DNA from 2 places in the Bradyrhizobium sp. AZCC 1610 genome. Region 2 is predicted to be linked to the other one. Evidence: riboswitches for the same ligand, from Rfam matches in the RefSeq annotation. Region 2 holds a riboswitch; the other holds the start of a gene.
What was found. A riboswitch is a leader RNA that binds a small molecule or an ion and turns the genes downstream of it on or off. The one in region 2 is predicted to bind S-adenosylmethionine.
Positions count from the first base shown of each region.

Region 1: linked by a shared signal. The riboswitch ahead of V1279_RS00680 (O-succinylhomoserine sulfhydrylase) and the one ahead of V1279_RS26665 (hypothetical protein) in region 2 are both predicted to bind S-adenosylmethionine.

Region 1 is NZ_JAZHRR010000001.1:138,539-144,038, reverse strand. Features, by position in the region: gene V1279_RS00690 (PQQ-dependent sugar dehydrogenase) at 1-749, shown strand, start outside; gene V1279_RS00685 (2'-deoxycytidine 5'-triphosphate deaminase) at 896-2,002, opposite strand; SAM riboswitch at 2,125-2,204, shown strand; gene V1279_RS00680 (O-succinylhomoserine sulfhydrylase) at 2,275-3,468, shown strand; gene V1279_RS00675 (SGNH/GDSL hydrolase family protein) at 3,555-4,586, opposite strand; gene V1279_RS00670 (SGNH/GDSL hydrolase family protein) at 4,599-5,360, opposite strand; gene V1279_RS00665 (OpgC domain-containing protein) at 5,357-5,500, opposite strand, start outside.
Region 2 is NZ_JAZHRR010000001.1:5,404,407-5,409,906, reverse strand. Features, by position in the region: gene phnE (phosphonate ABC transporter, permease protein PhnE) at 1-686, shown strand, start outside; gene phnA (phosphonoacetate hydrolase) at 797-2,041, shown strand; gene phnY (phosphonoacetaldehyde dehydrogenase) at 2,053-3,504, shown strand; gene V1279_RS26665 (hypothetical protein) at 4,090-4,293, opposite strand; SAM-I-IV-variant riboswitch at 4,330-4,429, opposite strand; gene V1279_RS26660 (hypothetical protein) at 4,554-4,871, opposite strand; tRNA gene V1279_RS26655 (tRNA-Ile) at 5,313-5,388, opposite strand.

The DNA of each region.
Region 1 (5,500 bases), 5.3 Mb from region 2:
ACCTGCCCGCCGGCACGCTCAATCACCACTGGACCAAGGATCTCACCGCCAGTCCGGACGGCACCAAGCTGTATGCGACCGTCGGCTCCAACAGCAATATCGGCGAGAACGGCATGGACGCCGAGAAGGATCGCGCCGCCGTGCTGGAAGTCGACCGCGCAAGCGGCCAATCGCGCATGTTCGCGTCCGGCTTGCGCAATCCGAACGGCCCGGCATGGAATCCGCAGACCGGCGAACTCTGGGTCGTCGTCAACGAGCGCGACGAACTCGGCAACGATCTTGTCCCCGACTACATGACCTCGGTGAAGGACGGCGCGTTCTACGGCTGGCCGTACAGTTATTTCGGAGATCGTGTCGACACGCGCGTCGAGCCGCGACGGCCGGATATGGTGCAGAAAGCGATGGCGCCGGACTATGCGCTCGGCGCGCATACGGCTTCGCTCGGGCTGGCGTTCAACACCGGCAATCTGTTTCCGCCGGAGATGGAAGGCGGCGCCTTCATCGGCCAGCACGGCTCGTGGAATCGCAAGCCCCGCGCCGGCTACAAGGTGATCTTCGTTCCGTTCAAGGACGGCAAGCCTTCGGGTGCGCCGCAGGACGTGCTGACCGGCTTCCTCAACGACAAGGGCGAGGCGCAGGGCCGCCCCGTCGGCGTGCGGCTCGACAAGCAGGGCGCGCTGCTGGTTGCGGACGACGTCGGCAACACGATCTGGCGCGTGACGCCGGCGGCGAAATCGGCGTCGCGGTAGGCCGACGTTCTCGTGCCCCGGACGCAGCGCAGCACGCAGTGATGCGCTGCAGAGCCGGGGTCCTGCTGAATTGGCGTACCGAGGAAGTTGGGTCCCGGCTCTGCGGAGCAGCGTTACACGCTGCACCGCGTCCGGGACGCAACACGCTACACCCGGAAATGCTTGGAGAGCTTCAGGCCCTGCGCCTGGTAGTTCGAGCCGATGCGCTGGCCGTACATGGCGTCGGGCCGCGACAGCATCTTTTCGTATACCAGGCGGCCGACGATCTGGCCATGCTCGAGGATGAACGGCACCTCGCGCGAGCGCACTTCGAGCACGGCGCGCGAGCCCTGCCCGCCGGCACCGGCGTAGCCGAAGCCGGGATCGAAGAATCCCGCATAGTGGACGCGGAATTCGCCGACCAGCGGATCGAACGGCACCATTTCCGCGGCGTAGTCCGGCGGGATCTGCACGGCCTCCTTCGAGGCCAGGATGTAGAATTCACCGGGATCGAGGATGAGGCTGCCGTCAGGACGTGCCGGGATCGGCTCCCAGAATTCATCGACCGCATAGCCGCCGCGTCGATCGATATCGACCACGCCGGTGTGGCGCTTGGCGCGGTAGCCGACGAAGCCTGAGGTATTCTCGCCGGAGAGATCGACGGACAGCGCCACGCCGTTGGCCAAATCCGCATCGTCGATATCGACCAGCCGCTCGGCGCCGTGCAGCGCGTCGAGTTCGTCGGCGTTGAGGACGGCATCTCCGGCGCGGAAGCGCACCTGTGAGAGCCGGGAGCCCTCGCGCAGCAACACCGGAAACGTCTTCGGGCTGATCTCGGCATAGAGCGGGCCGTGATAGCCGGCGCCGATCATGTCGAAGCGGCGGGTGCCGTCGGCAATCACGCGGGTGAAGACGTCGAGCCGCCCGGTGGAGCTCTTCGGATTGGCGGCCGCCACGATCTGCCGCGGCAGCGCGAGGCTTTCCAGCAGCGGCACGATGTAGACGCAGTTGGTCTCCAGCACCGCGCCGTCCGAAAGGTCGATCTCGTGCAGCTTCAACTCGTCGATGCGCTCGGCGACGGTGGCGCCCGGGCCGGGCAGAAAGCTCGCGCGCACCCGGTAGGCGATGTCGCCCAGCCGCAAATCGAGGCTCGCCGGCTGGATCTGGCTTTCGACAAAGGGATAGGCCGGCAGGATCAGCCCCGCATCCGCCATCGCCGCGATCATGCGGTCGGGCAGAATTCCGTTGGCGTCGGGCGGAAGCGTGAACGGCACGGCGCGGTCCTCTGAGGTGGCCCTTTCGGATGCCCAACTGTCATCCAGACCTCATAGATATGGGCTTTCACGGGTTATCCGAAGGCCGGCTTGACTGAAAGGGCGCAAGCGAATATCAGCATGACTTATCCCGTGGTGATTTGAGCCGGCCGGCTTGCAGCCACGTTAAATAAGTCGCTAAACAGGCCGGGGACACGTGTGATCCCGGCCTGTGGAAATTTTTCCAGGCCGGTTTTTTGTGACCATTTTCCGGTGGTCACGACGGAGGTCACATGTCTGAGACTAAGGCTACCACCCGCTATCGTCCCGAAACCAGGCTGGTGCATTCCGGCGCCCTGCGTTCGCAGTTCGGAGAGACCTCCGAAGCGCTGTTCCTGACGCAAGGGTTCATCTACGACAGCGCCGAGCAATGCGAGGCGCGGTTCAAGGGCGAAGATCCGGGCTTTCTCTACTCGCGCTTCTCCAATCCCAACATCTCGATGTTCGAGCGGCGCATGATCGAGCTCGAAGGCGCCGAAGCGGCACGCGCGACCGCGACCGGCATGGCGGCGGTGACCACCGCCATCCTCGCGCCGCTGAAAGCCGGCGACCACGTGGTGGCGGCGAAGGCGATGTTCGGCTCCTGCCGCTACGTGGTGGAAGATTTGCTGCCGCGTTACGGCATCCAGTCCACCCTCGTCGACGGCCTCGACCTCGACCAGTGGAAGCGCGCGATGCAGCCCAACACCAGGACCTGCTTCCTGGAGAGCCCGACCAATCCGACGCTCGACGTGCTGGACATTCAGGCGATTGCCGAGATCGCGCACAAGGGCGGCGCGCGGCTGATCGTGGACAATGTGTTCGCAACCCCGATCTGGCAGAGCCCGCTGTCGCTCGGCGCCGACGTCGTGATCTATTCGGCCACCAAGCACATCGACGGCCAGGGCCGCTGCCTCGGCGGCATCATCCTGTCCTCGGAAGCGTTCATCGCCGAGCACATCCATAATTTCATGCGCCAGACCGGCCCTTCGATGTCGCCGTTCAATGCCTGGGTGCTGCTGAAGGGGCTGGAGACGCTGGCGGTGCGCGTACGCGCGCAGACCGAGACGGCGGCCAAGGTGGCGGACGCGCTCGCCAAGCATCCTAAGATCTCGCGGCTGATCTATCCCGGGCGATCAGATCATCCGCAGGCCGCGCTGGTGAAGAAGCAGATGCGCGCCGGCTCGACTTTGATCGGCTTCGAAGTGAAGGGCGGCAAGGCCGGCGCCTTCCGCTGCCTCAACGCGCTGCAGATCTCGCGCATCTCCAACAATCTCGGCGACGCCAAGAGCCTCGTCACCCATCCCGCCACCACGACGCATCAACGCCTGACGCCGGAGGCGCGCGCCGAACTCGGCATCAGCGAAGGTTTCATTCGCTTCTCGGCCGGGCTCGAGCATGCCGATGATCTGATCGAGGACTTTGAGGCCGCGCTGGAGATGGCGTGAAGTAGCTGCACAATCAGCCACACAACAGGTGTCTTCCCTGCGAACGCATGCGAACGCAGGGACGACGGCGTAGATTGCACCTCGACTCACATCGGCCTATAAGCCCGCACGTCCGACGGCACGCTGACGCCGAGCTTGATCTGGCCGACCGACTTGATGATGTCGTCGCCGAGCAGTTGCGCGAAGCAGGCGTAGCCCCAGTCGCTCATGTGCAAGCCGTCGGCGATCACGAAATTCTCGATCGGGATCGCCTGCTTTTCGTGCCAGTCTTTCATCACGGCGAAGCGCGGGAAGATGCCGACCTTGCGAAGCTCGGCGGTCTTGTTCAGCAGCTTCATCATCTTGCCGGCGCTTTCGGCGTGCTCGTTGACCCGCGGCGAATATTGCGGATCGATCAGCACAATGTCGGCGCCAACGGCCTGAATGCGCGTGATCCCTTCCTCGACGAGTTTTGCCGTCTCACCCGGATCGAGGTTGCGCAGCACGGCGTTGGTGCCGACCTGCCAGATCACCAGGTCCGGACGCATGTCGATGACGGAGGTCTGCAGCCGCTTCATCATTTCCGGCGCGTCCTCGCCACCCTTGCCGGCATTGACGACGGAGATGTCGGCCGTCGGATATTGCCGGCGCAATTGCGCGGCGAGCCGGTTGGGATAGTTGAACTCCGGCGAGGTCGCGCCAAAACCGGCGGTCGAAGACGATCCGAACGCGACGATCACCACCGGCTGACCCGCGACGAGCTTGTTCGCGACGCGCGGCAGCGATCCCATCGATTTGGAAGCACCCTTTGGCGGCAAGCACGGAACACGGCTGAAGATGTCGCCGGCTGACTTCGCGACCTCCTTCACCTTGTCGATCGCCTTGCCGGTGATGCCCTTCTGCGCGGCCGGATTGGTGGCAGCCATCGGCGCGGCCTGCGGCGGGACGCTTTCAGCCGAGGGCTTGTTTTCAGCCGTGTTTTCAGTTTTGGCGCTATCGGACAGCGCCGCCCGCTGGCCGGTCTGTTGCGGGGCCGTCTGGGCGTGCAGCGGCAGCACCGAGGCAGGCGTCAACAGCGCCAGCCCCGCGGCGGAGACAGTCAGCCATATCGACAAACGAAAAGGGCAGTGAAAACTCATTAACGCTGGTCCCTAATTCTGCTGCGCCTGGTCGAGGCGGGCCGCATCGAGCACAAATTTCGACAGCGCGCGGCCGAGGCAGCCATGAACCCGCTTGGCCATGTCGGTGCCGTGAAAAGTACTGAACAGGTCAAAATCTCCGGCGTCGTTCCAGTGACGCATGATAGCAAACCGATCGAACAGCGGAACGTTGTGCTGCTGCGCCACCACGCGCATGTTATCCAGGTAGGGCGGCGCAGAAATCATCGTTTCGGTGCGCGGGCTGTATTGCAGATTGACCAGAACCACATCGGCTCCTGCATTTTGCAGCGCAACAAGTCCCTCGTCGATCGCACCGCGAAAATCGTCGGGATCGACGGATCGCATAGCATCGACGGTCCCCGTCTGCCAGATGACCAAAGTAGGCCTTTTTGCTTCCACCAGCTTAACGAGGTTGGCGTCCACCTCCTCGGCCGTCTTCCCGGTCTGGAGTTCTACGGTGAGGTTGACCGGGATCGAGGGCAGCTTCTCCTTCAGGGCCGCCTGCAGCTTGGCCGGATAGGCGCTGGCTTCGGAGGAAAGGATGGTCGATGAGCGGCTGCCCACCACCAGGACGGTCAGCGGCCGGGCGTTCTTGACGGCCTCGGCCACCTTCGGAAGCGTGCTCTCGGTGGAGAGGAGATGGCTTGGGACTTGGCAGGCCTGAGGGGCGGCATCCTGGGCGCGAGCAAAACCACCGGCTGCAAGGCCGGCAAACAGGGTCAGGACCAGCACAGCTCCGGAACCGGGCCTCATGCGCCTCCTCCCGCCATGTCGGCGTTGCCACCAGCGATCTTCGTTTTCGACGCTCCTTTGTCGGCCGAATGCTTGTACCACGAAATCACCCACGCCACGCCCCACATGATGAGGATTCCGGCAAGGCTGACCAGGGCGTG
Region 2 (5,500 bases):
CGCAGATCAACGCGGCCAATCTCTGGAACGGCATCCCTTATATGTGGGACTTTCTGGTCCGCATGATGCCGCCGAATCCGGAGTTCATTGAGAAGCTCTGGCGGCCCGCGCTGGAAAGCCTGCAGGTCGCGATCTGGGGAACGTTGCTCGGCGTGGCGATCTCGCTGCCGATCAGCTTTTTTGCGGCCCGCAACCTTTCACCGCATCCGGCGATTTATCACTTCACCCGCCAAGTGCTGAACTGCATGCGCGGCATCAACGAGATTATCCTGGCGCTGATCTTCGTCGCCGCCATCGGCCTCGGCCCGTTCGCCGGCGTGCTCGCTCTCGCCATCCACGGCGCGGGTATGCTCGGCAAGTTCTTTGCCGAAGCCATGGAAGACATCGACGAAGGTCCGCTCGAAGCGTTCCGCTCGGCCGCCGCTGGCCCGTTCAAGACCTTCTTCTTCGGTGTGCTGCCGCAAGTGCTGCCGGCCTGGCTCGGTACCATCTTCTACCGTCTCGAGACCAACGTGCGCCAATCCACCGTGCTCGGCATGGTCGGCGCGGGCGGCATCGGCTTCGAACTCGTGTCCTCGATGAAGCTGTTCCAATATCAGGACACGGCGACCTGCATCCTGGTCATCCTTGCGATGGTGTTGGTCACCGACCTCCTTTCCTCCCGCGTCCGCTCGATGATCCGCTGACGCAACTCGGCCGGCGCCGTGCCGGCCACTTTATCCGCCTCTCGGTATTGCCGGGAAAAAGGTACCCCTTAGAGCGTCACCGCGTGGCGCAACACTGGAAAGGATGAGCCATGCTCACACGTACTCCCGCTTCCGTGACGACGAATGGCCGCAGCTATCGCGTCCCCAATACCCCGACCGTCGTCATTTGTATCGACGGTTCCGAGCCCGGCTATATCGAGCGCGCTATCGAGAAGGGACTCTGCCCCAACCTCGAACGGATACTGAAGACCGGCACGAACACGCTCGCGCTGTCGGTGATCCCGAGTTTCACAAACCCGAACAACCTGTCGATCATCACCGGCCGGCCGCCGGCCGTGCACGGCATCGCCGGCAACTTCTTCTATGACCGCGAGGCAAAGCAGGAAGTAATGATGAACGACGCCCGCTTCCTGCGTGCACCCACGATCCTCGCCGAGTTCCAGAAGGCCGGCAGCAAGGTCGCCATGGTGACCGCGAAGGACAAGTTGCGCACGCTGCTGGGAAAGGGCCTCGACTTCCAAAAGGGCACGGCCATCGCGTTCTCGTCGGAGAAGGCCGACAAGGCCAACATGGCCGAAAACGGCATCGAAAATGTGCTCGAATTCGTCGGCATGAAAGTGCCGGAAGTCTATTCGGCCGATCTGTCGGAGTTCGTCTTCGCGGCCGGCGTCAAGCTGCTCAAGACCTTTCGGCCGGACGTGATGTATCTTTCGACCACGGACTACGTGCAGCACAAGGCGGCGCCGGGTTCTGCGATCGCCGACAGCTTCTACAAGATGTTCGACCGCTACGTCGGAGAGCTCGATGCGCTGGGCTGCGTGCTGGTGATGACCGCCGATCACGGCATGAACGACAAACATTTGCCAAACGGCGAGCCGGATGTCATCTACCTGCAGGAGATCCTTGACGGGAAATTCGGTGCCGGGACGACGCGCGTGATTTTGCCGATCACAGACCCGTACGTCGCGCATCATGGTGCGCTCGGCTCATTCGCGACTGTCTACGTCGATAACGACAAGCGGCAAGCCGTGCTCGATCACATCAAGACGATCGTGGGGGTCGAGGTTGCGATCCCGGCGGACGAGGCCTGTAAGCGGTTCGAGCTTCCGGCCGACCGTATTGGCGACGTCGTCGTGCTGTCGTCGAAACACAAGGTGCTCGGCACCTCCGCCGCCAAGCACGATCTGTCGGGACTCACTGAGCCGCTGCGTTCGCACGGCGGTCTCACGGAGCAGACCGTGCCGATGATCGCGAATCGAAAGATCGTGGTTCCTGCCGGCCGTACGCTGCGCAATTTCGACGTCTTCGACGTCGCGTTGAATCTCGTAGCCTGAGGATCGATGCCATGAACGTGCCTTTCAGTTACGCGGCAAAGCGAGAGGCGATGCGGATTGCCGGCAAACACGTCACGACCGATGACGTGATCGAGGTCCGTAATCCCTACGACGGATCGCTCGTCGGCACCGTGCCGGCAGCGCGCCCCGAACACGTGCGCGAAGCGTTTGGCAAGGCGAAAGCGTTCAAGCCGAAACTGTCGCGCTTCGAGCGTCAGCAAATTCTGCAGAAGGCTGCTGAACTGCTGCGCGGTCGGCGCGCATCCTTCGCGCGTATCATTTCGGCGGAGTCCGGCCTCTGCTGGAAGGACGCGATCTACGAGTCGACGCGCGCCTACGACGTCTGGTCGTTCGCCGCACAACTCGCGGTCAAGGACGACGGCGAGTCCTATGCGTGCGACATCTCGCCGAACGGCAAGGCGCGCCGTATCCACACGCTGCGGACCCCGTTGCTGGGCGTCATCTCGGCGATCACGCCATTCAATCATCCGCTCAACATGGTGAGCCACAAGCTCGCGCCTGCGATCGCAACGAACAACCGGGTCGTTCTCAAGCCGACTGAGCTGACTCCACTGACCGCACTTGCACTCGCGGACGTGCTCTACGAAGCGGGACTGCCGCCTGAGATGCTCTCCGTGGTCACGGGTAATCCGTCCACGATGGGCGATGCGATGATCACGGATCCGGACGCAGACCTGGTTACTTTCACGGGCTCCGTACGCGTCGGCAAGCACATCGCCCGCACCGCAGGCTACAAGCGTATCGTGCTCGAACTCGGCGGCAACGATCCGCTGATCGTCATGGAGGACGCCGACCTCGACAAGGCGGCCGAGCTGGCCGTGCAGGGCGCGACGAAGAATTCGGGCCAACGCTGCACGGCGGTGAAGCGCATTCTCGTCGTCGAGAAGATCGCCGATGAATTCTCGAAATGCGTGCTCGAAAAGGCCAGGAAGCTGAAATGCGGCGACCCGGCCGATCCGGAAACCGATGTTGGCACGGTCATCAATGAGCGATCCGCTGTGCTGTTCGAAAACCGTGTCAATGACGCGGTGACGAAGGGCGCCGAGCTGCTTCACGGCAACGATCGCCAGGGCGCCCTCTATGCCCCAACCGTCGTCGACCGCGTGCCGTACGATTGCGAACTCGTGCATGAGGAGACGTTTGGACCAGTGATCCCGATAATTCGCTGTCCGAACGACATCGCAGAGGTGATCCGCATTTCCAATTCGACAGCCTACGGGCTGTCTTCCGGAGTTTGCACAAATCGCCTCGATTACATTACGCGCTTCATCAACGAACTTGAGGTCGGCACCGTGAACGTGTGGGAGGTGCCGGGCTATCGCACCGAGATGTCGCCGTTCGGCGGCATCAAGGACTCCGGGCAGGGCTACAAGGAGGGCGTTGTGGAGGCCATGAAAGGGTTCACCAACGTCCGGACGTACTCGCTGCCCTGGCAGAGTTAAGTTGTTGCGGAGCCGCTCATGCTTTTTGAGACTTGGCTCAATCCCGATTGAAGGAGGTCGGAGCAATTCAGTTGTGGGTAAGGATTTTTGCCTGCAATCGCGCCGAAGAGCCCGTTGTCGGGCAGGCCCATTGGCGTTTTTCAAGTTGCGCGATCATTGAATAGTGCCCCTGATTTGCCCGACGTGTCAAAATGTTCTCGCGGGATTGCAAGCATCCAGGCCAGCGACCATTGCTACTTTGCATGGGGTTGTTTTCGATATTTTGGTTGGGACCGCGAACCACGTCGGCCTTGCGGCTGTCTTTCCCGTTGATGATCGCAGGATGGCTTGCTGAGCCGTAGCTCGCGGATGCGCTCGCCTTCGCCCAAGTGGGCTTCGGCGCGGCAGCCTCACTCGCTTCGCGAGCGAAGGCTGGTGGGCCCGGCAGATATCAAATTTCTCTACAATATCTTGCACTTAGCACGAAGGTGGTAACCAAAAAGCCCCATTGAAGCGATTGCGCTTTTTAACGTGGCATTACCACCAAGATGCGCGAGGATGTTTCCAACATCAATCGGCGATCACCGGATGATGCGGCGCGCTCGATCACATCCCGGCGGCTTGCAGCATCGCAATGGTCTTGGCGAGCGTCAGGGCGGGATAATTGTTCATTACTTCCTGCACCAGCTCGCGCTCCCACGGCGTCAGGCCGGCGAGCAGCGCCGCGTCGGCGCTCACCAGCGCGACCTCGCCGGGGAACGCCAGTACGGCGCCGGCACCGATCAGAAATTTCCGTCGTGACTGCAGCAAAAAAAATCCTCCAAGATTGCACACGCATCTGGAGGACTGGCGACCTACTGTTGCCCATTCGGGCCACATCGTCGTGCCACCGTTGCCGGTCTAAGGCTGGTTGGCGGGGCCGTCAGGCCCTCTCAGGATGCTAGGCGTTTCCGCCTGTTTCAATATGGGGTTTTCGGTCCTAATGTCGAGGCCGCGAGCGCTGATTTTTGCAGCGCTCTGCTAGGATCGCCGGATGACGAATCCCCCGGCGGTCGGCGAAGTTCGCGCATTCACCGGGTCTCGCTGGCCGAGGCTCCGACCGCTTTGGCCAACTCCGCCAGCAATTCAGTGTTGCACTTCCACCCGTTATCTTTCAGCCACTCGATTGCCTCGGGTAGGGTTTCCGTTGTGAATTGGAACGACTGGCCATCTCCGCACGCGAGAGCGCCGCCGCATATATAGCCATCCTCGATCCTAACTACTTCCTCGGGATCGATGTCTGGAGGCAGAATCTGGTTACCTTCCTCATCGGATTGCATTTCACCGAGTACTTCATACTGGCAAATTTCGAGCACTGCGTTGTTGTCGGCTTCCTTGTCCAGCCGCAAGTATTCGGTCCATGTACTGGCGATGGTCGAGCTTCTTGGGATGCCAGAATTTTCGGATACTCGGTTTCCATCAGACTGCTCCCAAGCGTCGCGATGCCATTTCTAAGAGCTGGCGCCTAGGTGATAGTCTGTCGCCGCACCACTTTTGGCCTGTAATCGCGCCGAGGCAACGCCATGGGCGGTTCTGCAAACTGCGCGATGATGGAATAGTGCTGGTGATTTGCCCGACGTGTCAAATGTCTTGGCGGGTAAAGCATCCATGCCGGCGATCCCCTGCTACTTTGCATGGGGTTGTTTTCGATATTTTAGTTGGGGGCGAGAACCGCGTCGGCTTTGCAGTCGGGAAGCGTGGCTTGCCGAGCCGTAGCTCGCGGCCAAATAGCCCGCCTTCGCCCTTCGGGCTCCGGCGCGGCAGCCTTCTCTCGCTTCGCGAGCGAAGGCTGGTGGGCCCGGCAGGACTCGAACCTGCAACCAGACCGTTATGAGCGGCCGGCTCTAACCATTGAGCTACAGGCCCCGCCGCGGCGGCCGGGAGAAGCGGCCGGCAACGGTGCCGCCATCGTTTACAGGCATGACAGCGATACGGCAATGCCGCCCTTGGGAGCCAAGAACGGGCTTTCATCAAGCCC